DNA from 3 places in the Actinotalea fermentans genome. Region 1 is predicted to be linked to each of the others. Evidence: riboswitches for the same ligand, from Rfam matches in the RefSeq annotation. Region 1 holds a riboswitch; each other region holds the start of a gene.
What was found. A riboswitch is a leader RNA that binds a small molecule or an ion and turns the genes downstream of it on or off. The one in region 1 is predicted to bind cyclic di-GMP.
Positions count from the first base shown of each region.

Region 2: it holds a riboswitch for cyclic di-GMP, as region 1 does, so the genes downstream of both, AFE02nite_RS08530 (hypothetical protein) here and AFE02nite_RS07910 (DUF7793 family protein) in region 1, are expected to answer to the same signal.
Region 3: it holds a riboswitch for cyclic di-GMP, as region 1 does, so the genes downstream of both, AFE02nite_RS00410 (BldC family transcriptional regulator) here and AFE02nite_RS07910 (DUF7793 family protein) in region 1, are expected to answer to the same signal.

Region 1 covers NZ_BJYK01000004.1:132,740-140,526, reverse strand. Annotated here, with positions in the region: gene AFE02nite_RS17350 (pyridoxamine 5'-phosphate oxidase family protein) at 1-164, shown strand, start outside; gene AFE02nite_RS07915 (cellulase family glycosylhydrolase) at 291-1,973, shown strand; cyclic di-GMP riboswitch class I at 2,080-2,154, shown strand; gene AFE02nite_RS07910 (DUF7793 family protein) at 2,225-2,605, shown strand; gene AFE02nite_RS07905 (GGDEF domain-containing protein) at 2,677-3,417, shown strand; gene AFE02nite_RS07900 (sensor domain-containing phosphodiesterase) at 3,398-4,738, opposite strand; gene AFE02nite_RS07895 (hypothetical protein) at 4,872-5,231, shown strand; gene AFE02nite_RS07890 (ABC-F family ATP-binding cassette domain-containing protein) at 5,289-6,953, opposite strand; gene AFE02nite_RS07885 (CGNR zinc finger domain-containing protein) at 6,982-7,560, opposite strand; gene AFE02nite_RS07880 (RidA family protein) at 7,590-7,787, shown strand, end outside.
Region 2 covers NZ_BJYK01000004.1:263,962-271,748, forward strand. Annotated here, with positions in the region: gene groL (chaperonin GroEL) at 1-1,622, opposite strand, end outside; gene AFE02nite_RS08515 (LytR C-terminal domain-containing protein) at 1,855-2,463, opposite strand; gene AFE02nite_RS08520 (DUF3263 domain-containing protein) at 2,494-2,790, opposite strand; gene AFE02nite_RS08525 (uracil-DNA glycosylase) at 2,950-3,681, shown strand; gene AFE02nite_RS08530 (hypothetical protein) at 3,685-4,113, opposite strand; cyclic di-GMP riboswitch class I at 4,305-4,379, opposite strand; gene AFE02nite_RS08535 (SGNH/GDSL hydrolase family protein) at 4,482-5,384, shown strand; gene AFE02nite_RS08540 (hypothetical protein) at 5,415-6,506, opposite strand; gene AFE02nite_RS08545 (hypothetical protein) at 6,503-6,952, opposite strand; gene AFE02nite_RS08550 (signal peptidase I) at 7,054-7,689, opposite strand; gene AFE02nite_RS08555 (hypothetical protein) at 7,712-7,787, opposite strand, start outside.
Region 3 covers NZ_BJYK01000001.1:84,744-92,530, reverse strand. Annotated here, with positions in the region: gene AFE02nite_RS00415 (NPCBM/NEW2 domain-containing protein) at 1-1,633, opposite strand, end outside; gene AFE02nite_RS00410 (BldC family transcriptional regulator) at 1,959-2,189, opposite strand; cyclic di-GMP riboswitch class I at 2,209-2,283, opposite strand; gene AFE02nite_RS00405 (SRPBCC family protein) at 2,503-2,952, shown strand; gene AFE02nite_RS00400 (MalY/PatB family protein) at 3,084-4,268, shown strand; gene AFE02nite_RS00395 (Hsp20/alpha crystallin family protein) at 4,282-4,752, opposite strand; gene adhE (bifunctional acetaldehyde-CoA/alcohol dehydrogenase) at 5,040-7,757, shown strand.

The DNA.
Region 1 (7,787 bases):
CCGCCGTGGCCGCGTGCCCGTTCACGCCGGGTGCGCAGACGCCGCTCGTGGAGCTCCTGCTCGACCGCGTGATGTGGGCGCACTACGAGCCGCGCGGGGTGTTCCCGCCGCAGTACCGCGTGTGGCGCGCGCCGGAGCCGGCCGCCGTGCCCGACGCCGGCTGACCGCAGGACTTACACGTTTCGGGCCCTCCGCGGCGCCCCTCCTTCCCGCTTGCATGGCTGGTCGTGCCAGGCCGACGAGCGCCCGTCGCGCCCGCCGACGACTGCCTGCGCGCTGAAGGAGTGGTCATGAGAACAGCACGACGCCGTCGACCGCGCCTCGCCGGGGCGATCACCGGGCTGGCGCTCCTCGCCGGGACGCTCGCGGCCGGTCCGATGGCCAGCGCCATCGGCACGGCCGGCGCGGCGCCCGCCGCACCCGTCGCGGCCGCGGCCGCCGTCGGCACGGGGACCGGGTACCTGCACACCGACGGCGCCCGCATCCTCGACGCCACCGGCGCCGAGGTCCGGCTCACCGGCATCAACTGGTTCGGCATGGAGACGGACAACAAGACCTTCCACGGCCTGTGGTCCGCCGTGCCGTGGCGGGACCAGCTCGCCCACATGGCCGAGCTCGGCTTCAACACGCTGCGCGTCCCGTTCGCGGGCGACGCGCTGCGGCCGGGGGCCCAGGCGACCAGCATCAACAGCTCGGTGAACCCCGACCTGCTGGGCCTGAGCCCGCTCGAGATCCTCGACAAGGTCATCGCGCAGGCCGGCGACCTGGGCATGCGCGTCATCCTCGACCGTCACCGCCCGTCCGCCGCCGGCCAGACGCCCCTCTGGTACACCCCCACGGTGTCCGAGGCCAGCATGATCGCCGACTGGCAGCTGCTCGCCGAGCGCTACGCGGACAACCCGACGGTGGTCGGTGCGGACCTGTTCAACGAGCCGCACGCCGAGGGCACCGATCCCGCAGCGACCGGCGCCTGCTGGGGCTGCGGCGACCCCGCCCGCGACTGGCGGCTCGCCGCCGAGCGGATCGGCAACGCCATTCACCAGGTCAACCCCGACTGGCTGATCGTCGTCGAAGGCGTGAGCTGCCTGTCGGGCGGTACCGCCAACTCGTGGGACGACATCCCGGACGACCCGATGGGCTGCACCTGGTGGGGCGGGAACCTCGCCGGGGCGCGCGAAGACCCGGTGCGCCTGCAGCACGCGAACCGGCTGGTCTACTCCGCGCACGACTACGGCCTGTCCGTCTACGACCGCCAGCCGTGGTTCGACACGTCCCGCAACCCCGACTTCCCGGCGAACCTGCCGGACGTGTGGGAGCACTTCTGGGGCTACCTGCAGACCGACGACATCGCCCCCGTTCTCGTGGGGGAGTTCGGCAGCACGCTCGCCGACCCGCAGGACGCCCAGTGGCTCGCCGCGCTCATGGACTACATGGACACCAAGGGCACGTCGTTCACGTACTGGTCGTGGAACCCGAACTCCGGCGACACCGGCGGCATCGTCGGCGACGACTGGCAGACCGTGAACCAGCGCAAGTACGCGATCCTGGCCGACTCCCTCGTGCCGCCGCAGCCCCGGCCGTACGACCCCGGTGACCCCGGCGACCCCGGCGACCCCGGGGACCCGGGCGACCCCGGCGACCCGGGCGAGCCCGACCCCGTCGGGACCTGCAGTGCCGACGTCACGATCGCGAACGCGTGGCCCGGCGGCTACCAGGGCGCGGTGACCGTGACCAACGACGGCGGGGCCGCCGTCTCACCATGGACGCTGAGCTTCTCGGTGCCCGACGGCGTCACGATCGGCAACGGCTGGAACGGCACCTTCGCGCAGTCCGGCCGCACGGTGACGGTCTCCGCGCCGGCGTGGTCGCCGTCGTTGGCCCCGGGCGCGTCCGTCACGGTCGGCTTCGTCGCGAACGGCCCGTCGTCACCGGCGCCGAGCGCGGTCGCCCTGGGAGGCGTGGCCTGCGGCTGAGCGCTGCCGCCGGTCCCCCCGGCGGGGCGTCGACAGCCCGGTCGGCGCCCCGTCGGGCCCGGCATTTCCTCATCACGGCGCCCTCGTGAGCCGATAAGGAAGGTGAGCGACGACAAGGCAAACCCGCCGCGAGGCGGGGACGCAAAGCCACGGGGCCCTCGAGGTCAGCCGGGCCGCCGAACAAGGGATGGACCTGTGACCATCGTGCCCGCGAGTCACGAGAGCACCTCCTTGGTGCCCGGGGGCTCGCGATGAGCCGCCCGGAGGTCACGCACCCCAAGTTCCGGATGTGGCTGCCGCCCGACGGCGTCGTCCGCCTCGTCTGGTCCCCGCCCGTCCCCTCGGGCCTGGAGGACGCCGTCGCGACGATCGAGGCGATGACCGAGGTCACGGGTGGTCGCCCCGCCCCGCTCATGGTCGACGTCCGGCAGGCCGGCCCGCAGGACCGCGCCGGGCGCCTGGAGTTCATCCGGCGCCACGAGGTGGTGACCGCCGTCGGCATCGTCGTCGGGAACCCGCTCAGCCGGATGATGGGCAACTTCTTCATGAACGTGAACCGGCCCAAGGCGCCGACCCGGCTCTTCGACGACGAGGACGCCGCGGTCGCCTGGCTCACGGGGTACCTGGGGTGACTCCGCCGCAGGAGCCTGGAGGCCCTGCGAGCCCTCCGGACCTGGAGCGCCGACTCGAAGAGGTCGTCAGCGTGATCCAGGAGCTCGCGGCGCTGAGGTTCGACGCGCGCGCGACCGTCGGCCCGGACGGCGACATCGTCGACGCGGTCGCCGCCGGCGTGAACTCGCTCGGCGAGGAGCTCGCGGCGTCGTTCGAGGAGGTCGAGCGCCGCGTCGCCGATCGCACCGCCGAGCTCGCGGCCGCCACGCGGGAGCTCCGTCACCGGGCCCTGCACGACGACCTCACGGGGCTGTCCAACCGCGCGGCGTTCTGGGACCGCCTGGACCACCGCATGCACCTGGCGAGCAACCGCTCCGCCGGCTTCGCCGTGCTCTTCCTCGACCTCGACGACTTCAAGCGGGTCAACGACACCTACGGCCACGCCGCGGGCGACGAGCTCCTCGTCACGGTCGCCGACCGCATCAGCGCGGCCCTGCGGGCGGGCGACACCGCCGCGCGCGTGGGCGGGGACGAGTTCCTCGTCCTGCTCGACGACGTCGCGACCGCCGAGGCGGCGCTCGCCGTCGCGCACCGCATCTCCGAGACGCTCCGGGCGCCCTACGAGCTCGACGGGCACAGCTACACGATCACGGCCAGCGTCGGCGTCGCCGTGGCACTCGACGGCCTGCCGACCGTCGACGCGATGGTCGCCGCAGCCGACGCCGCGATGTACGACGCGAAGCGCCGGGGCCAGGGCCTGTGTGTGCTCTACGGCAGGGACCGCCACGGCCAGGTCGGCCCCGCCGACCGGGTCACCTGGCCCGGACGCTGAGCCGCTCGAGCAGCAGCAGCGCGGCCTCGGTGACGCGGGCCCGGTCGTGCGTCACGGCGAAGTCGAACCACACGCCGGAACCGCTCTCCGCGGCGGGCCCACCCGGCGCACCGTCGGGCCGGATGCGCGCGATCAGCGCGATCGCCTCGTGGGCCCCCAGCACGACGACGGTCCACTCGCGCGCGAGGTCGTCGTCGGGCGCGATCGACGCGCCACGGACCCCCGGGGACGGCGTGCCCGCCATGCCGTGTCCCAGCACGCCCACGAGCGGCAGGTCACGGGCGAGGGTCGAGTACCGCCGCGCCGTCGGGCGGCCGAAGTTGCGCACGTCCTGGAACGCGCTGAGCAGCACCGGGGGGACCCGCGACTGGACCGCGGCGAGCTCGAGCCCGCGCGAGACCGACAGCAGCAGCTCCTTCGGGCCGGCCTGCGTCTCGTCCGGGCGCAGCAGCTCGAACGGCGTGCGTGGCGCCCGGCCGAGGCGGGGCAGCGACGCACGGACCCGCAGTGCGCGGCCGTCGGCGGGGCGCGGGGCGGGGTCCGGTCGCCCCCACAGCCAGCCCTGGCCCAGCGTCGCGCCGAGCACGACCGCGCGGGTGCGGTCCCCGGCGGTCTCGACGCCTTCCGCGACGACGTCGCGCCCGAACTCCTCGGCGTAGGCGCGGACCGCGTGGGCGACGGTGATCGTCGCCGGGTCGTCGACGGTCCGCAGCAGCCGGAGGTCCAGCTTGACCACCTCGGGCCGCAGCAGGGGCACGAAGGCGAGCGAGGCGGGCTCCGCCCCGACGTCGTCCAGCGCGACGGCGCAGCCCGTCTCGCGGATGCGCTCGGCGGCGTCGATGATCGCCGCGGGATCGGTGGCGAGGGCGCGCTCGGTGAACTCCACGACCAGGCGCAGCCCGTCCGGCCGGGACGCCAGCACCCCGAGCACCTCGTCGAGGGCCACCGACAGCGTGGTCGGCTCGAGGTTCACGAAGAGCAGCGGTTCCGGCCCGGCGAGGCTCGAGCCCGCGTGCGTCAGGTGCCGGCGCAGAGCGGCGACGTCGAGCTCGGCCGAGCGGCCGGCCTCGCGCGCGGCCGCGATGAGCGCGAGCGGGGACTCGAAGGGCGTACCCGCGGGGCCCCGCAGGAGAGCCTCGTGCGCGACCGCCTCGCCCGTGCGCAGGTCGACCACCGGCTGCAGGACGCTCCGGAGGGCATCGGCACCCAGGGTGACGACGGCCGCCTCCTCGGCGTCCCGCGGGTCGGCGCACGGCGCGTCGTCCCTCGGCCGGGCCGGCGCCGGGACGACGCCGGGCGCCGACACGTGGGCTCTGGGCACAGGCGATTCCTTCTGGCAAGACGCGGGCGGCGGGGTGTCGCACCGTTCCGATCGGCCATGGGCCGACCGGGATGAGCCGTCCGAACCTAGCGCTCGGGATGCGCGCCGGCGGATCGCGCCTACCGTCGAGGACATGCCCACCTACTCCGTGAACGATGCGGCCGTCCGTCAGGCCCGCCGCCTGATCGACGACGGCACGTACGACACCACGACCGAGTGGTCCGAGGCGGCCCCGAGCGCCGACGAGGAGAACCGCGTCGTCGAGCGGGACGGCTACGACGGGTTCGGCGCGTGGCACCTGGCCGTCGACCCCGAGGCGTCGGAGGACACCAAGGGCCGCTACGCCTTCCCCTACGGGGACTTCCGGCGCGTGAACCGCGCGGCGCTCATCCACGCCAAGCAACGCGCGGCCCAGAACGGGCACGACGCGATCGAGAGCGCGGCGGACCGCTTGCTCGAGCGACTGGACGAGGTCTCCGGCGCGTCGTCCTGACCCCGGCTGCGTCAGGGCCCGTCGGGGCCCGTCAGGCCCGGTCGGGCGCGACCGGCGTCAGCCGGGCTCGACCTCCGCGACTCGCCCGCCCTCGACGTGCCACCGGCGGGTGAGGCGCACGGTCTCCAGCATCCGGCGGTCGTGCGTGACCAGCAGGATCGTGCCGTCGAAGGACTCCAGCGCCGCCTCGAGCTGCTCGATCGCCGGCAGGTCGAGGTGGTTCGTCGGCTCGTCCAGGACCAGCAGGTTCACCCCGCGCGCCTGCAGCAGCGCGAGCGCCGCCCGGGTACGCTCGCCAGGAGACAACGACGAGGCCGGTCGCCCCACCTGGTGCGCGCCCAGGCCGAACTTGGCGAGCAGGGTGCGCACGTCCGCCGTCGGCCAGTCGGGCACCTGCAGCCCGAACGCGGCGGCGACCGGCTCGTCGCCCTCGAACGCGGCGCGCGCCTGGTCCACCTCGCCGATGAGGACCCCCGAGCCCAGCGACGCGCTCCCCGCCGACGGCGCCACCCGGCCCAGCAGGAGGGCGAGCAGCGTGGACTTGCCCGCGCCGTTCGGGCCGGTCACCGCGACGCGGTCCTGCCAGTCGAGCTGCAGGTCCACCGGGCCCAGCGTGAAGCCGCCGCGCCGCACGACCGCGCCCGCCGCCGTCGCGACCACCGCGCCCGAGCGCGGCGCTGCCTGGATCGACATCTGCAGCTGCCACTCCTTGCGCGGCTCCTCGACCGCCTGCGCCTCCAAGCGGGCCAGCGCCCGGTCGGACTGCCGGGCCTTCGCCGCCTGCTTCTCCGAGGTCTCGCCGCGGTGGTGCTTGACGTGCTTGTCGTTGTCGGAGGCCTTCCGGCGCGCGTTGCGCACGCCCTTCGCCATCCACGCGCGCTGCATCCGTGCCCGGGCCGCCAGCGCGTCGCGCCGGGCCGCGAACTCCTCGAACGCCTCGCGTGCACGGCGCCGCGTGATCGAGCGTTCCTCCAGGTAGGCGTCGTACGAGCCGCCGTACACGAGCACCCGCTGCAGGCTCCGGTCGATCTCGACGACGGTCGTCACGGTCCGGCTGAGGAACTCCCGGTCGTGGCTGACGACGACGATCGGGGCGGTCGCCTGCGCCACGAACTCCTCGAGCAGGTCCAGGCCGTGGGCGTCGAGGTCGTTCGTCGGCTCGTCGAGCAGGTACAGGTCCAGGCGCGAGAGCAGCAGCACCGCGAGCCCGACCCGCGCCGCCTCCCCGCCGGACAGGGCCGTCATCGGCAGGTCGAGGTCGACGGTCAGCCCGAGGTCGGCGGCGATCGCGTCGCGCCGGGCCTCGAAGTCCGCCCCGCCCAGGCGCAGCCAGCGCTCGAGGGCATCGGAGTACGCCTCGGCCGCGGCGTCATGATCCCCGCCCGGCGGCTCGGCGAGGGCGTGCGCGGCGTCGTCCATCGCGGCCTGCGCGGCGGCGACGCCCGTCCGCCGCTCCAGGTGCGCGGCCACCGACTCGTCGGGGCGGCGCTCGATCTCCTGCGCGAGGAACCCGAGCTCGGCGTCGGGTGGGGAGACGGTCACGCTGCCCGCCTCCGGCGCCAGCAGCCCTGCGAGCACGCGCAGCAGCGTGGACTTCCCGGCCCCGTTCGGCCCGACCAGCCCGACGACGTCGCCCGGCGCCACCACGAGGTCGACGCCGGAGAAGAGGGTTCGGTCACCGAAAGCGGCGCTCACGCCCTTGGCCTGCACGGTCGCCGTCATGGGTCGATTCTCCCGTGCCCGACGGGCGTCACGCGCCGGCGCGGTGGGCGCGGACCTTCGCACGGTTGCCGCAGACCTCCATCGAGCACCAGCGGCGCGCGCCCGCGCGGGTGGTGTCGACGAGCAGGAGGCCGCAGTTCTCCGCGGCGCAGACCCGGATCCGCGCGACGAGCGGTCCGGCGAAGAGGTCGATCGCGTCGCGGGCGAGCGTGGACAGCGCGGCCGTCACCGTCGGTGCAACGACCGCCCGGCCGCCGTCCGGCAGCAGCGCCGGGACCAGCGGCGGGGCGGCCGCCGCCGCGTTGACCAGGTCCTCGTCGCCGGGCCGGCGGGCGTCGACCGGCACGGGCGGGAGGGAGCCGCCCGCGACGTCGTAGGCGATGCGCGTGATCGCGCCGCGCAGGCGGCGGGCGGCGACGAGGTCGGCATCGTCCGCCTCGAGCGGCGGGAGGCCGAGGATGCGCCCGAGGAGGCGGCCCAGGTCGTCGGGGGTGTGTGCGATCTCGAACTGTGCCATGCCGCCGTCGCCGCCGGTGTGCACGAGGTCCAGGCACGGCCGGCCCGTGCGGAAGCGCCGATGCAGGTCCGCCTCGCTCCCCAGGTGCATGTAACTAGTTTAACTGGTTACATGGGCCGATGACGACTCAACGGAAGACCACGACCCACATCAACCCGCCCGAGCTCCACGCGAGCCCGCTGTTCAGCTGGGCCGTCCGCGTCCCGGCCGGTTTCGACACCATCCACCTCGGCGGACACGACGGCGTCGGGCCCGACGGCGCGGTGGTCGGCCCCGGCATGGCCGAGCAGACCCGGCAGGCGCTCGCCAACCTGCGC
Region 2 (7,787 bases), 130 kb from region 1:
TCCATGCCGCCCATGCCGCCGTCGCCGGCGCCCGCGGCGCCCGCGTTCTTCTCCGGCTTGTCCGCCACCACGGCCTCCGTGGTGAGGAACAGCGCCGCGATCGACGCGGCGTTCTGCAGCGCGGAGCGCGTGACCTTCACCGGGTCGGCGACGCCGGCCGCGAGCAGGTCCTGGTACTCGCCGGTCGCGGCGTTGAGGCCCTGACCGAGCGGGAGGTTGCGCACCTTCTCGACCACGACGCCGCCCTCGAGGCCGGCGTTGACCGCGATCTGCTTGAGCGGAGCCTCGATGGCCGCCTCGACGATGCGGGCACCGGTGGCCTCGTCGCCCTCCAGCTCGAGCTTCGCGAACGCGTCCTTGCCGGCCTGGATGAGCGCGACGCCACCACCGGCGACGATGCCCTCCTCCACGGCGGCCTTGGCGTTGCGCACCGCGTCCTCGATGCGGTGCTTGCGCTCCTTGAGCTCGACCTCGGTGGCCGCACCCGCCTTGATGACGGCGACGCCGCCGGCGAGCTTGGCGAGGCGCTCCTGGAGCTTCTCGCGGTCGTAGTCCGAGTCGGTGTTGTCGATCTCGGCGCGGATCTGCGCGACGCGACCGGCGATCTGGTCGGTGTCGCCCTGGCCCTCGACGATGGTCGTCTCGTCCTTGGTGACGACGACCTTGCGGGCCTGGCCGAGCAGCTCGAGGCCGGCGTTCTCCAGCTTGAGGCCGACGGTCTCGGAGATGACCTGGCCGCCGGTGAGGATGGCCATGTCCTGCAGCATCGCCTTGCGGCGGTCGCCGAAGCCGGGGGCCTTGACGGCGACCGACTTGAAGGTGCCGCGGATCTTGTTGACGACGAGCGTGGCCAGGGCCTCGCCCTCGACGTCCTCGGCGATGACGAGCAGCGGCTTGCCGGCCTGGATGACCTTCTCCAGCAGCGGCAGCATGTCCTTGACGTTGGAGATCTTGGACTCGACGAGCAGCACGTAGGCGTCCTCGAGGACGGCCTCCTGGCGCTCCGGGTCGGTGACGAAGTACGCCGACAGGAAGCCCTTGTCGAAGCGCATGCCCTCGGTCAGCTCGAGCTCGAGGCCCAGCGCGCTGGACTCCTCGACGGTGATGACACCCTCGTTGCCGACCTTGTCCATGGCCTCGGCGATGAGCTCGCCGATCGCGACGTCCGCGGCGGAGATGGCGGCCGTGGCGGCGATCTCCTCCTTGGTCTCGACGTCCTTCGCGTTCGCCAGCAGGGCGGCGGTGACGGCCTCGACGGCCTTCTCGATGCCGCGCTTGAGGGCGATCGGGTTCGCGCCGGCCGCGACGTTGCGCAGGCCCTCGCGCACGAGTGCCTGGGCGAGAACGGTGGCGGTGGTGGTGCCGTCACCCGCGACGTCGTCGGTCTTCTTGGCGACCTCCTTGACGAGCTCGGCGCCGATCTTCTCGAGCGGGTCCTCGAGCTCGATCTCCTTGGCGATCGAGACGCCGTCGTTCGTGATGGTGGGGGCGCCCCACTTCTTCTCCAGGACGACGTTGCGGCCCTTGGGGCCGAGCGTGACCTTGACGGCATCGGCGAGGGCGTTCATGCCCCGCTCCATACCGCGACGGGCCTCCTCGTCGAAGGCGATGATCTTGGCCATTCGGATGGATCCTCCGGTTGTGGCGGATGAGTCGGCCGAGGTGCCCGCGACGGACGGACCAGGGCGGCGGCGGTCAGGTCCCGCCGCGCTCCGGACCTCACCGTCGGCCGGTCGTGCGTTGTCACTCTCGCATCGAGAGTGCTAAGGCGATTATTGGCACTCGGACCCCGAGAGTGCAAGCAGCCGCCGCCCTCCCGGGGAGGACGACGGCTGCAGCCGGCGGCGAGGGGCCTCAGGTGGCCTGGTAGTCCGTGGCGAGGACGACGACGATGCCCTCCGGCGCGTCCGTCGCGGACTCCACGACCTGGGCGATCCCGAGGGTCTGGGCGACGAGCTGCGCCGTCGTGATGTCGTTGGCCGTGGCGTAGTAGACGACCGAGGCGGCCGGGTCGTCACCGTCCCAGTTCAGCGCCGAGACGTCGGTGAACCCTGCGGCCTCGAGCCGGTCGGACGCGTTGCCGGCCAGCCCCGAGCGGTTCGTCGCGTTGAAGACGTCCACCGGCCGCGCCTGGTCGAGCGGCGGCGGCGGGGGCGGCTCAGGAGTGGCCGTCTCGGTGGGCGTCGCGGCGGGGGTCTCCTCCGCCTGCGTGGGGTCGTCCGCGGGCTCGTCGTCGGCGGGCGGCTGAGCCTCGGTGCCGCTGTCACTGCTCGACAGGCCGTCCCAGTCGGACAGCACGGTCACCGCGGCGTACGCGAGCGCGGGGAAGACGACGAGCACGACGAGGAACGGCCACCACCGGCTCCAGCGCGACCGCGGAGCCCGGTGGACACCCCGAGGACCACCCGCTCGTGCAGCGGCGTCGAACTCGTCGGGGGGATACGGATAGGAGCCCGGCTTCACGCCCGACAGGCTAGCGTGCGGGAAACGGGGTCAGGCGTCGATCCCGAGCCGCCGCGCGGTACGGGCTCGCTGACGGGACGTGCGCATCCGCCGCAGACGCTTGATGAGCATGGGGTCGTACGCCAGGGCGGCCGGCGAGTCGATGAGGGCGTTGAGCACCTGGTAGTACCGCGTCGCCGACATCCCGAACAGCTCGCGGATCGCCTGCTCCTTGGCGCCCGCGTACTTCCACCACTGCCGCTCGAAGCCGATGATCTGCTGGTCCCGCTCCGACAGCCCGGCCGCGGGCGAGACCACGGGGGCGAGTGCGGCGAGCGGGCTGTCCATCGGTCCTCCGTTACCGCCGGCGGCGCCCTGAGGGGGCGTGGTGCCGGTCGCGTGCTGGCGTGTGCTGCGTGACGTTCGGGTGTCCCCATGGTAGTCGGCTAATGACACGCGTGTCATTAGCGCGCGTGTCGTCCCGGGCGCCGGCGCTACTCTCCCGACGTGCCCAGGCTCCCGCTCGACCAGCTCGTCGCACCGGACTGGGCCCGCGCTCTCGCGCCCGTCGAGCCGCGGCTGCGCGCCATCGGCGACGCGCTACGGGCCGAGGTGGCTGCCGGCCGCCGCTACCTGCCCGCGCCCGACGCCGTCCTGCGCGCCTTCGCCCGCCCCCTCGCGGAGGTGCGCGTGCTCGTCATCGGGCAGGACCCCTACCCGACGCCGGGACACCCGGTGGGGCTCTCGTTCTCCGTCGCACCGCACGTGCGCCCGCTCCCCCGCTCGCTGCAGAACATCTACCGCGAGCTGACCGACGACGTCGGCGGGAACCCTGGGCCGACCGGTGACCTCACGGGGTGGGCCGAGCAGGGCGTGCTGCTGCTCAACAGGGTGCTCACCGTGGGCGAGGGGAACCCCGGTTCGCACCGGAACCTGGGCTGGCAGGAGATCACCGACCGCGCCGTGGCGGCGCTGGTCGAGCGCGGCGGCCCGTTGGTCGCCGTGCTGTGGGGGCGGGACGCGCAGCAGGTCGCCCCGGCGCTGCGGGGCGTGCCCGTCGTCGCGAGCGCACACCCCAGCCCGATGTCCGCCGACCGCGGCTTCTTCGGCTCACGGCCGTTCTCGCGCGTCAACGCGCTGCTGGCCGACCAGGGCGCGGGCCCCGTCGACTGGTGCCGTCAGGCTCCCCCAACGGCCGGCGGCGGTCCGTCCCCACGTCCCACCGCCGGCCACGAGTGAGGGCTATGCCTCCGCACCGCTGAGCACGACGGCCACTCCGGCCACGTGCTCGGCTGACACCGGCGAGGTCGCCGGCACCTCGACGCGAACCTGTTCCCCAGCCACCACCGTGGTCATCTCGGCGAGCGTGGCCCCCCCGGGCCCGTTGAGGGAGACAGTGACGTCCCATCCCTCGCACCGCGCATCCAGCCCCGACAGCAGGGCGGCGGTGACGCCGTATCCCATCAGTGTGGCGTCGTAGGCCACGTCGTAGTCCACTGACACCGAGGACGAGCTGCACTGCTCGTTCTCGCTACCACCCACGAGGATCTCGAGCGGATCCCCAGCGGCGCCGGCCGCGGACGCGGTCCGCACGCCGAACGCAGCAAGGCCGACCAGCGCAACCGCTGCGACCTTTCGTGCTGCTCGGGTGTTCATCCGGTACCCCTCCATGGGTTCCTGAGATTGCTTCCTGGCTTCTGCACCTGTGCTCCGGACCTCCTGTCCGGTGCCACCTGCGCGCACGCAGGCGAGTGCCCCGTGGGGCCTAAGGTGTGTTGTGGAAGCCGGCGAAGGCATGCCGCGAGGGGCGCCTTGCCGGGGGGCTGGTCCACTGCCAGTTGGCGTTCATCGGAACCCTGTCGTTCGGTAGCCCGGCTGACTACGTGAGTCCCGTGGCTTTGCGTCCCCACCTCGCGGTGGGTTTGCCGTTATCGCTGACCTGTTCAGGATGACCGTCCGGGGCCGTCGCGTCCAGGCCCTTCACCCGGACGCCGTGTCCGGATTGGCCCGCCTCGTGCTCAAAGGGGCAGACTGCCGGGGTGGATTTCACCCGCACGGCCGCCTCACACGGGACGCCGACGGGTCGGGGGACACCACGGTGGCGTCGCTACGTCGCGCTCGGGGACTCGTTCACCGAGGGCCTGTGGGACGTGCCGGACGGCGTCGACCCGGCCGTCCGCGCGTCGGCCGGCGACGTCGGCGCGCTCGTGGAGGTCCCCTGCCGGGGCTGGGCCGACCTGCTCGCCGCGCACCTCGCCGAGCGGTCCGCGGCCGATGGCGGCGCCGGGGACGGCCGCGACGACGAGCCGTTCCGCTACGCGAACCTGGCCGTCCGGGGCCGGCTCCTGGGCCCGATCGTGCGCGAGCAGGTGCCGGCTGCCGTCGAGCTCGGGCCCGACCTGGTCAGCCTCGTCGGCGGCGGCAACGACATCCTGCGCCCAGGCGTCGACCCCGACGCCCTGGCGGCGATGCTGGAGGGCGCGGTCGCCGGTCTGCGCGCCGCAGGCGTGGACGTGCTCCTGGCGACCGGGTTCGACACGGTGCACAGCCCGGTGATCCGCCGCACGCGCGGCCGGACGGCGGTCTTCAACGCCCACGTCTGGACCATCGCCAACCGGCACGGCGCCCACGTCCTGGACATGTGGGGCATGCGTTCGCTGCACGACTGGCGCATGTGGGCCGACGACCGGATCCACCTCACGACGGACGGCCACCGCCGGGTCGCGCAGGCCGCGCTCGTCGCGCTCGGCCTGCCGCCCGACGACGAGCGCTGGGACGACCCGCTCGCGCCCCTGCCCCCGCTCCCGCGGGCCGCGCGCGTGCGCGCCGACGCCGCGTGGCTGCGCACGCACGCGTCACCGTGGCTCGCGCGACGCCTGCACGGACGCTCGTCCGGCGATGCGAGGGCGCCCAAGCGACCGACGCTGGAGCCCGTCGGCTGAGCACGGGCGGCGGGGCAGGCGCGCGGACGATCACTCCGCGCAGAGCGTGAAGGTGATGCCCTGCCCGTCGCGGATGCCGTAGTTGCCCCAGTGGCTTCCGCTGACACGCCAGACGTTCCCCGGAAGCTGCTGGAGGGTGTAGGCCCCTCCACTCGCGTACACGCGTTGATACGTGTTCGGAGGCGTGTTCGCGAGGGCGACGGCTGCGGACATCTCGACGTCCGCGCGCCAGCCGGCGTAGAAGAGCGGCGTCCCCGTCACCGACACCGACGTCGTGACGCAGGCGTTCCACGGGTTCCCCGTGACGGGCCCCTGGATCACCGTGTAGGTGAGCGCCGGGTCGTACTGCGGGGCCGGCGTGCTGTAGTGGCAGACGGTGAACGACAGCGCGGGGTCGGTGCTGCGCAGCTTCTTGTAGTTGCCGGTCCCGACGATCGTGACCTTGCCCGCATCAGGGTTCGCGGCGAACGCGACCTTCTGGGCGTCGGCACCCTGGATCTGGTAGCCCGAGGTTGCCCCGTTGAACGGCCGCTGACCGATGTTCAGGTCGACGGCCCAGTCCTTCTGGGACGTCTGGTTCGTCGTCGAGACGGTGACGTCCACGCAGAACTGCTGACCGACGACCACGGACGTCCACGTCACCGAGCGAAGATCCGTCTCCGGGGTCCCCGGGGTGATCGGACCGGTCACCGGCGGCTGGGGCGAGTAGGTCCACGTGGTGGCGATTGACCACCCCGCGACGACGGCCGAGACGGGGTTGCCGGTCGACGGCGGCGTGAAGGAGCCGCTGAGATCGAGCGGCGTCACGGTGCCCGCGACCGGTGCGGAGGCGATGCTCGCGGTCCGCACCTGTGCCCCGTCGAGGACCATCAGGTCGATCCGCTTGCCGACGCACGCCGACGGCCAGGTGGCCGGCGTCGTCACCTCGATCCAGGTAGCCGTGCCAGCGACGGCATCGGTGGTCACGGCGAGCGTCTGCCCGGCACACGGGTTCGTCGCGGACGCGACCGAGATCTGCCCGCCGTTCACCTGGAGCTGGGCGGCGTTGCCGACGACGACGGCCGTCGCCGCCACGACCGTCGAGACGGCGAGGACGATGCCCGCCCGGAGCGCGTTCCTCACGAGTGCATCACCACGTCGACGCGGACGATCGACCGCGTGCCCACGGCCGGGAACGAGCCGGTCCTGAACGCGGTCGAGGGCACCTGGCCCGTGACCTCCACGATCGGGCCGGAGGCACCGATGACGCTGAGCCGGTACTGCTGGCCGACGCAGTTGGGGTTGATGCCGCTGAGGTCGACGGCCGTGGTGGTGAAGCCGGAGCCGGTCGGCTGGCTGACCAGGGCGGCGGTCACCGGCGCCTGGTTCTGGCACGACGTCACGGCGGCCGAGCCGGCGGCGAGCGACGTGCTCACGACGCCGAGGCTCGCCGCGGAGGCCGCCCCCAGGCCGAGCGTCGCCACCGCCGCGACCGCGACGGCCGCGAGTCGGCGGGGGCGGGGAGTGGTCGTCCCGAGGCTGCGCCAGGCAGCACGAAGGCCCGCCGGGTGGCGCGGACTGCGCGTCACGGGGCCTCCTTCGGGGCGGTGTCTCAGGCGCCCTCCCGCGGTGCGCGGGGGGCGGTGGGGGGAGTGCAGTACTGGTGCTGGTGCTCGGTCCTGGCGCTACGTCAGACGAGCGCCGTCACCGGCGGCTCGTCCGACTCGGCATCGGGCTCGGCCTCGGCGACCTCTCGCTCGGCGTCGGCCACCAGAGCGGCGAGCTCGCCGTCCTCGTCCTGGCCGTCCGTCTCCGGGTCCTCGTCCTCGGGCTTGCCCGGCCAGACGACCACGGCGAGCGCGATGACGAGGAGCGAGATCCAGGTCAGCGGGCTGAGCAGGATCGAGGCGAACTTCCCGACCTGCGGCAGGTGCAGCACCGCCGAACCGAGGATCTGGTCGCCCTTCGGGTTCCACGGGTCCAGGAAGTCGTTGTTGTCACCCTGGACCACCCAGCCGTCGTCGGCGTTGCCGTCGACGATGCGGTGGATCACCCTCGCGCCGCCCACGTCGGGCGGCGTGTAGACGATGACGTCACCGACGTCGACGGGCCCGCACCGGGAGACGACCAGGTCACCCGTGTAGTACGTCGGCTCCATCGAGTGACCGGACACGATCGTCAGGGTCGTGCAACCGCCCAGCGAGCTGGGCCACAGGAGCCACCCGACGACGAGAGCCCCGACGAGCCAGAGCGCGCTCGTGGCGAGCCCGAGCAGGCGGCGCGGCACTGCCGCGCCGCCCTGCTCTGAGCCCTCACGTGCGACCACGATCCCGTGGGCCTCGACGACGTCAGTGGATGACGACGGCCGCCGACACCACCGACTCGACCGAGACGGCCGACTCGAGCGTGAAGGTGTAGGCCGTG
Region 3 (7,787 bases), on a different contig from region 1:
CCGACCTGCGCGCCAGCACGACGTGCTCGCCGGGCTCGCCCGAGACCAGCTGGGTCTCGTCCCAGACGGTCGGCAGGTTCTGCAGGAACTCCTCGGCGATCGGCTCCGCCGCGTAGCTCTCCGGCTTGTCGGACATGTGCTGCCAGGCCGACTCGTAGACGACGCTCATCGCGAGCTCGTGCGCCTTAGACGAGTTCCCGTTCCCGCGGGAGAACGTCACCGGCGTCCAGTCCATCGAGCCGACGACGCCGCGCGCGAACGGAACGGTGAGGGAGCGCGCGGACGAGATGCCGTTCTCGGCGCCGCGGACGGCCTCGTAGCTCATGATGTGCGGCCACGTGCGCTGCAGCCCGTGCGGGAGCGTCGAGCCGTGGAAGTTGATCATCAGCTCGTGGCGCGCCGTGTCGGCCAGGACGTCGTCGTACCACTGGTGCGTCGCCTGGCTGTCGGAGTCCATGAAGTCGACCTTGATCCCGGCGACCCCCCACTCCTTGACGAGCGGCAGCCAGTGGTCGCGCTGCTCCTGCGTCCACAGGTCGCGGCTGTGGAACCAGACGATCGTGTCGACGCCGCGCGCGTTCGCGTAGCGGGTGACCCTCGGCACCCAGTCGGCGCTCCACCCCTCGTCGAGCAGGACGTACTCCCACCCGTTGCGTGCCGACAGGTCCACGAAGTCGCGCTGCCGGGCTTCGTCGCGCGGGCTGCCCCAGTCGGTCATCCAGCTCCAGCTCGACACCCCCGGCTCGATCCAGCTCGTGTCGGCCAGGCGGCTCGGGTCGGCGAGGTCGTCGACGAGCGTCGACTCGACGACCGTGTCCAGCCCGCCGACGACGGCGACGCGCCACGGGGTCTCGAGCGGGCCGTCGTGCGTGACCGGCTCACCGCCGTAGAGCCCGAGGCCGTAGGCGAGCGAGCCCGCCTCGTGGACCAGGTGCGAACCGGCGTACCGACCGTCGACGGCCGCCTCGGTCAGCAGGGTGTAGGTGTCGCCCGTCTGGAAGAGGGCCGGGAACGCGAGGTCACCGGCGACGTTCCCGGCGATGCTCCGCTCCGTCCAGTCAGCCTCGTAGTTCGGCTGGTACCCGGTCTGGTTCCAGGCGGTCCCGTCCGCCGCGAACACCCAGCGCCCGGTCTCCTGGCGCACGACGTGCCGGGCGTCCTCGGGCAGCACGTACCGGTAGGCCACGCCGTCGGCGGACACGCGGACGCGCAGCTCGAGCTGCGCGCCGTCCTCCGTCGACAGGTCGAAGACCGACTCCGTCGCGCGGTACCGCCGCTCCTGGGCCTTCCCGGCGATCATGGAGTAGGTCTCGTCGACCGGGCGGGTCGTCCGCCCCTCGACGCGCAGGCCGGTGCTGAGGTCGGCGCGGTCCGTCACGAGGCCGAGCTGTTCGACGGTCATCACCTCCGAGCTGCGGCGGCGGACCTCGAGCGAGAGGTCACCCTCCTCGAGGACGAGCCGGGCACGGATCTGTCCCGGGCCGTTGACGGGCCAGCTCGCCGCACCGCCCGGCGGTTGGGCGACCGCCGCTGCGGCCGGCACGAGCGCTCCGAGGGTCAGGAGCACCGTGAGGGCGGGGGCGAGGCGTCGCATCGGCGCCGTCAGGCGCGCGGAGCGTGGTCGTGGCGTCATGGGTCCCCTTCGACTCAGGCCTGCGAGGGGGCGTCGTCGCCCGCCCCGGTACCCCGTACGCGGCCCGACAGCGCGCGATTCGCACATAATCGACCGTGACTAACGGGGTACGGCGCCACTTTCGCACAGATTCGCACAGAGTCAACCCCTCGCCCTTCCCGATGCGGCGGTGGGTCACCGTGCGGAAAGCCGGCTCGCTCGCGCCCGCCGCCCGGACAACGCACGAGCCCCCCGGGGGTCACCAGGGGGGCTCGTGGAGGTGCAGGTCCGCGCGTGCGGCCGCTGTTACCGCGTGCGCGGAAGGGGGATCAGACGTCGGTCCCGATCAGAAGTCCGTGTCGCGCGGGGCGGGGATGCCGGTGAGCAGGCTCCGGACCTCCGCCTCGCTGTAGCGACGGTGACCGCCGAGCGTGCGGATGGCCGAGAGCTTGCCGGCCTTGGCCCAGCGGGTCACGGTCTTGGGGTCCACACGGAACATGCTCGCCACCTCGGAGGGGGTGAGCAGTGCGCCAGGCGTCTCGGTGCGGTTCGCCTTGGCTGGGGTCTGAGGCGACATGTGCGCTCTCCTTTGTCGTTCGGTTCGCCCGGCCGACCTCGAGGGTCCCGTGGCTTTGCGTCCCCACCTCGCGGTGGGTTTGCCCTTTTCGCTGACATGGACAGGGTGCCACAAAACCGGACATTGACCAAGGATCGAACCCCGGCGTGGCGAAAGATCACCCGTTTGGCACAACCCGCTCACCCGTGCGGAGTAACCCCGGCCGAGCCGGGGACAACGCCCACCGGCGACCCCGCTCGACGGGCGGGTCCGCCTCCCCACACCTAGCGTGGACAGCGACCGATCGTCAATCTCTCACGCGGAGGTGGCTGACATGCCGACCGTCGAGCAGTCCATCGACGTCAACGTCCCGGTGGCCACGGCCTACAACCAGTGGACGCAGTTCGAGACCTTCCCCGAGTTCATGAGCGGCGTCGAGGAGGTCCACCAGCTCACCGACGAGATGACCCACTGGCGCACCACCGTCGGCGGCGTGGAGCGGGAGTTCGACGCCGCGATCACCGAGCAGATCCCCGAGGAGCGCGTCGCTTGGCGCAGCGTCGACGGCAAGACCCACGGGGGCGTCGTGACGTTCCACCGCCTCTCCCCCGACACCACGCGCGTCATGGTGCAGATCGACTGGGAGACCGAGTCCCTCACCGAGAAGGCGGGTGCGCTCGTCGGCGCGGACGACATGCAGGTCAAGCGGGACCTGGGTCGCTTCAAGGAGTTCATCGAGTCCCGCGGCACCGAGACCGGCGCCTGGCGCGGCGAGGTGCACTGACCCGGCACACCGGCCACCCGAGGGCCACGACGGCCGTCCGAGGCGCCTTCGGCCACCCGGCCGGGGGCGCCTCCGGTGTCCCTGGGACCCAGGGCTCCGACCGCTCCGTGCGCGACCGATACGGTGCGCCCATGAGCGACCCTCGTGACCTCCTCGACCCCGACGCCCTGCGCGCACGCGGCAGCCTCAAGTGGACCGGGATGCCGGCGGACATCGCCGCCTGGGTGGCCGAGTCTGACCTCGGCGTCGCCCCCGTGGTCCTCGAGGCGGTGCACGACGCCGTCGGCCGCGGCCTGCTCGGCTACCTGCCCCCGGCCGTGCGCGCCGCGCTCGGCGAGGCCTTCGCCTCCTGGGCCGGGCACGCCTACGACTGGCACCTCGACCCTGCGCGGGTGCGCCCCGTCGGTCACGTGACCGAGGGCCTGCGCCTGGCGATCGACCTCTTCTCCCGCCCCGGCTCGCCGGTCATCCTGCCGACGCCGGCGTACATGCCGTTCGTCACCGCCCCTGCGGTCTGGGGCCGCGAGGTGATCCAGGTCCCGATGGCGCGCGACGCCGTCGGCCGCCCGACCCTCGACCTCGACGCCGTCGACGCCGCGTTCCGGGCCGGCGGGCACCTCTTCGTGCTGGTCAACCCCCAGAACCCGACGGGCCGCGTCGCCGAGCGGGCCGAGCTCGAGGCCCTCGCCGAGGTGGTCGAACGGCACGGCGGCCGGGTGTTCGCCGACGAGATCCACGCCCCACTGGTGCACGGGTCGGGCCGGCACGTCCCCTACGCCTCGGTCTCGCCCGCGACCGCCGCGCACACCGTCACCGGGGTGTCCGCGTCGAAGGCCTGGAACATCCCCGGCCTGAAGTGCGCGCAGGTCGTGCTCACCAACGACGCCGACCTCGAGACGTGGCGCCGGCACGACGACCTGCTCACCGAGGGCGCGTCGACCGTCGGCGCGGTGGCCAACACGGCCGCCTACACGCATGGTCGCGCGTGGCTCGCCGACACGCTCAGCTACCTCGACGGCAACCGCCATGCCCTGGCCGAGGGCCTCGCCGTCGACCCGCGCATCGGGTACCGGATGCCCGAGGGGACCTATCTCGCCTGGCTCGACCTGCGCGAGGCCCTCGCGGCCCTCCCCACGGGCGCCGGTCCGGGGGCCGAGCCGCTGGGCACCTGGCTGCGGCGCACGACGGGCGTCGCGCTGACCGACGGCGCCCTGTGCGGCGAGGCGGGCGCCGGGCACGTCCGGGTGAACCTCGCGATGCCGCGCCCGCTCGTGGTCGAGGCAGGACGGCGCATCGCCGCCTGCCTCGACCGGTGAGCGACGCCCGGCGTCAGCTGCCGGAGACCTCCGCGCGGGGCTGGTCGCCCGCATGGATCGCGGTGGCCTCGTGCGCGCGCCGCACCTCGATGCGCCGTGGCTTGGCCTCCTCGGCGACCGGGATGGTCAGCGTGAGCACGCCGTCGGCGTAGCTGGCCGTGATGCGGTCCAGCGCCAGGCCGCGACCGAGCGTGAGCTGACGGACGTAGGTGCCCGTGGGGCGCTCCCGCGCCAGCCACTGCAGGTCGGTCTCGGTGCGGGCGGTCCGCTCGGCGCGGATCGTCAGGGTGCGGTCCTCCACGTTCACGTCCACGCTGCCCGGGTCGGCGCCCGGAAGGTCGACGTGCAGCACGTAGTGGTCGCCGGCACGGTAGAGATCGACGGGCATCGCCGCCGCGTTCAGGGCCGACGACTCGCGCACCGCGCCCATCATCTGGTCCATCCACCGAGCCGTCTCGGCGAACGGGTCGAAGCGCGTAGCCACGCTCACCACCTCCTCCGGATGCGTCCCGGACCGTCCGGGACGTCGCGTGGACCCGGGCCGTGAGCGGCGGCTGAGCGCCGGGCTCCGACCCGGGCGGCTACGCCTCCATTGTTAGCACTCTCCCTCGCTGAGTGCCAGTGGTGGGATGACCTCCGGGCAGCACCGTGAAAATCGCCCGTCTGCGCCGGGACTTTGGGCACAAGGAAAGTCATCCCAGGTCGCCTAGCGTCGATCTCGGGTCAAGGGCGATCCACTCCGACAGAGCAGACCGGCCCGGGAGGATCCCCGTGAGCAACCGCAAGAACGGCGGCGACGCCGCAGTCCCCGTCCAGCGACCGGCCACCGGGAGCGCGATCGACACGCTCGTCGCGGGCGCCGCCAAGGCACTCGCCGCGTACGCGTCGTTCACGCAGGAGGACGTCGACCACATCGTCAAGAAGGCCTCCGTCGCCGCCCTGAACAAGCACGGTGAGCTGGCCAAGCTCGCGGTCGAGGAGACCCGGCGCGGCGTCTTCGAGGACAAGGCCGTCAAGAACATCTTCGCGTGCGAGCACGTGACGCACTCGATGGCCGAGCTCAAGACGGTCGGCATCGTCGGCCGCGACGACCTGCACGGCATCGTCGAGATCGCCGAGCCCGTGGGCGTGATCTGCGGCGTCACCCCGGTCACCAACCCGACCTCCACGGCGATCTTCAAGTCGCTCATCGCGCTGAAGACCCGCAACCCGATCATCTTCGCGTTCCACCCGTCGGCTCAGGCCAGCTCCGTCGAGGCCGCCAAGGTGGTCCGCGACGCCGCGGTCGCCGCCGGCGCTCCCGAGCACTGCATCCAGTGGGTCGAGCAGCCGTCCATCGACGCCACCAACGAGCTCATGAACCACCCGGGCGTCTCGCTCATCCTGGCCACCGGCGGGAACGCGATGGTCAAGGCCGCCTACTCGTGCGGCAAGCCCGCCCTGGGCGTCGGCGCGGGCAACGTCCCCGCGTACGTCGAGAAGTCGGCCAAGCTCAAGCGCGCGATCAACGACATCGTGATGAGCAAGTGCTTCGACAACGGCATGGTCTGCGCGTCCGAGCAGGCCGCGATCCTCGACGCCGACATCTACGACGCCGCGATGGCCGAGTTCGCCCGGCTGCACGCCTACCGCTGCAACGCGGAGGAGAAGGCCAAGCTCGAGCAGCTTATCTTCGGGGTCACCGCCGCGGACGCGAACTGCGCCGGCGCCAAGCTCAACGCCGCCGTCGTCGGTCAGTCCCCGGTCCGGATCGCCGAGATGGCCGGCTTCACCGTGCCGGAGGACACCTCGATCCTGGTCGCCGAGGTCTCCCAGGTCGGCCCGGGCGAGCCGCTGACCCGCGAGAAGCTCTGCCCCGTGCTGGCGGTCCTGCGGGCCGAGACGCGCGAGCAGGGCCTGCTCATGGCCGAGGCGATGGTGGAGTTCGACGGCCTCGGCCACTCCGCCGCGATCCACACCGAGGACGCGCAGCTCGCCGAGGAGTTCGGCCGCCGGGTCAAGGCCGTCCGCGTGATCTGGAACTCGCCGTCGTCCCAGGGCGGCATCGGCGACATCTACAACTCCTTCATCCCCTCGCTGACGCTCGGCTGCGGCTCGTACGGCGCGAACTCGGTGTCCAACAACGTCTCGGCGGTGAACCTCATCAACATCAAGCGGATCGGCCGGCGCAACAACAACCTGCAGTGGTTCAAGGTGCCGGCGAAGACCTACTTCGAGCCGAACGCCATCCGGTACCTCGAGGACATGTACGGCGTGGACCGCGTGACGATCGTCACCGACGCCACGATGACCAAGCTCGGCTTCGTCGACCGGATCATCGACGTCCTCAACCGCCGCCCGGGCAAGGTGGCGCTGCAGATCATCGACAACATCGAGCCCGAGCCGACCATCGCGTCGGTGAACCGCAACACGGAGCTCATGCGCGAGTTCGGCCCGGACACGATCATCGCCCTCGGCGGTGGTTCGCCGATGGACGCCGCCAAGGTCATGTGGCTGCGGTACGAGCACCCGGAGATCGTCTTCGCCGACATGCGCGAGAAGTTCTTCGACGTCCGCAAGCGCGCCTTCAAGTTCCCGACGCTCGGCGAGGTCGCGAAGCTCGTCTGCATCCCGACGACGTCGGGCACCGGCGCGGAGGTCACCCCGTTCGCCGTCATCACCGACGAGAAGACCGGCGTGAAGTACCCGCTCGCGGACTACGCGCTCACGCCGACCGTCGCGATCGTCGACCCGGCGCTGACCGGCAAGATGCCTGGCTTCCTCGCCGCCGACTCGGGCTTCGACGCCCTCACGCACGCCACCGAGGCGTACGTGTCCGTCTACGCCAACGACTTCACCGACGGCATGGCGCTGCACGCCATCAAGCTCATCTTCGAGAACCTCGAGGAGTCGGTGAAGGGCGGCGAGGCCGCCGTCACGGCGCGGGAGAAGATGCACAACGCCGGGACCATCGCCGGCATGGCGTTCGGCAACGCGTTCCTCGGCATCGTGCACGCGATGGCGCACACCGTGGGCTCGACCTTCCACCTGGTGCACGGCCGCACGAACGCGACGCTGCTGCCCCACGTGATCCGGTACAACGGCACGGTCCCGACCAAGCTCACGAGCTGGCCGAAGTACGAGTACTACGTCGCCCCGGAGCGATTCCAGCAGATCGCCAAGCACCTGGGCCTGCCCGCCGCCACCCCGGAGGAGGGCGTCGAGTCCTACGCCGCGGCGGTCGAGCGGCTGCGCGACGCCGTCGGGATCCCGCCGTCGTTCCAGGCGCAGGGCGTCTCGGAGCAGGCGTTCATCGGCAAGCTCGACGACCTCGCGATGCGGTCCTACGAGGACCAGTGCGCGCCCGCGAACCCGCGCATGCCGATGCTCGACGACATGAAGGACCTGATGACCGCGGCGTTCTACGGGACGTCGCTGCAGGACGTGCGCCGGCGGCGCGCGGCGTCGGCTGACGAGCGGTCCGCCCAGGAGACCGAGACCGTCGCCTGACGCGGGCGTGCCCGCCCGGTCGCGCGGGCG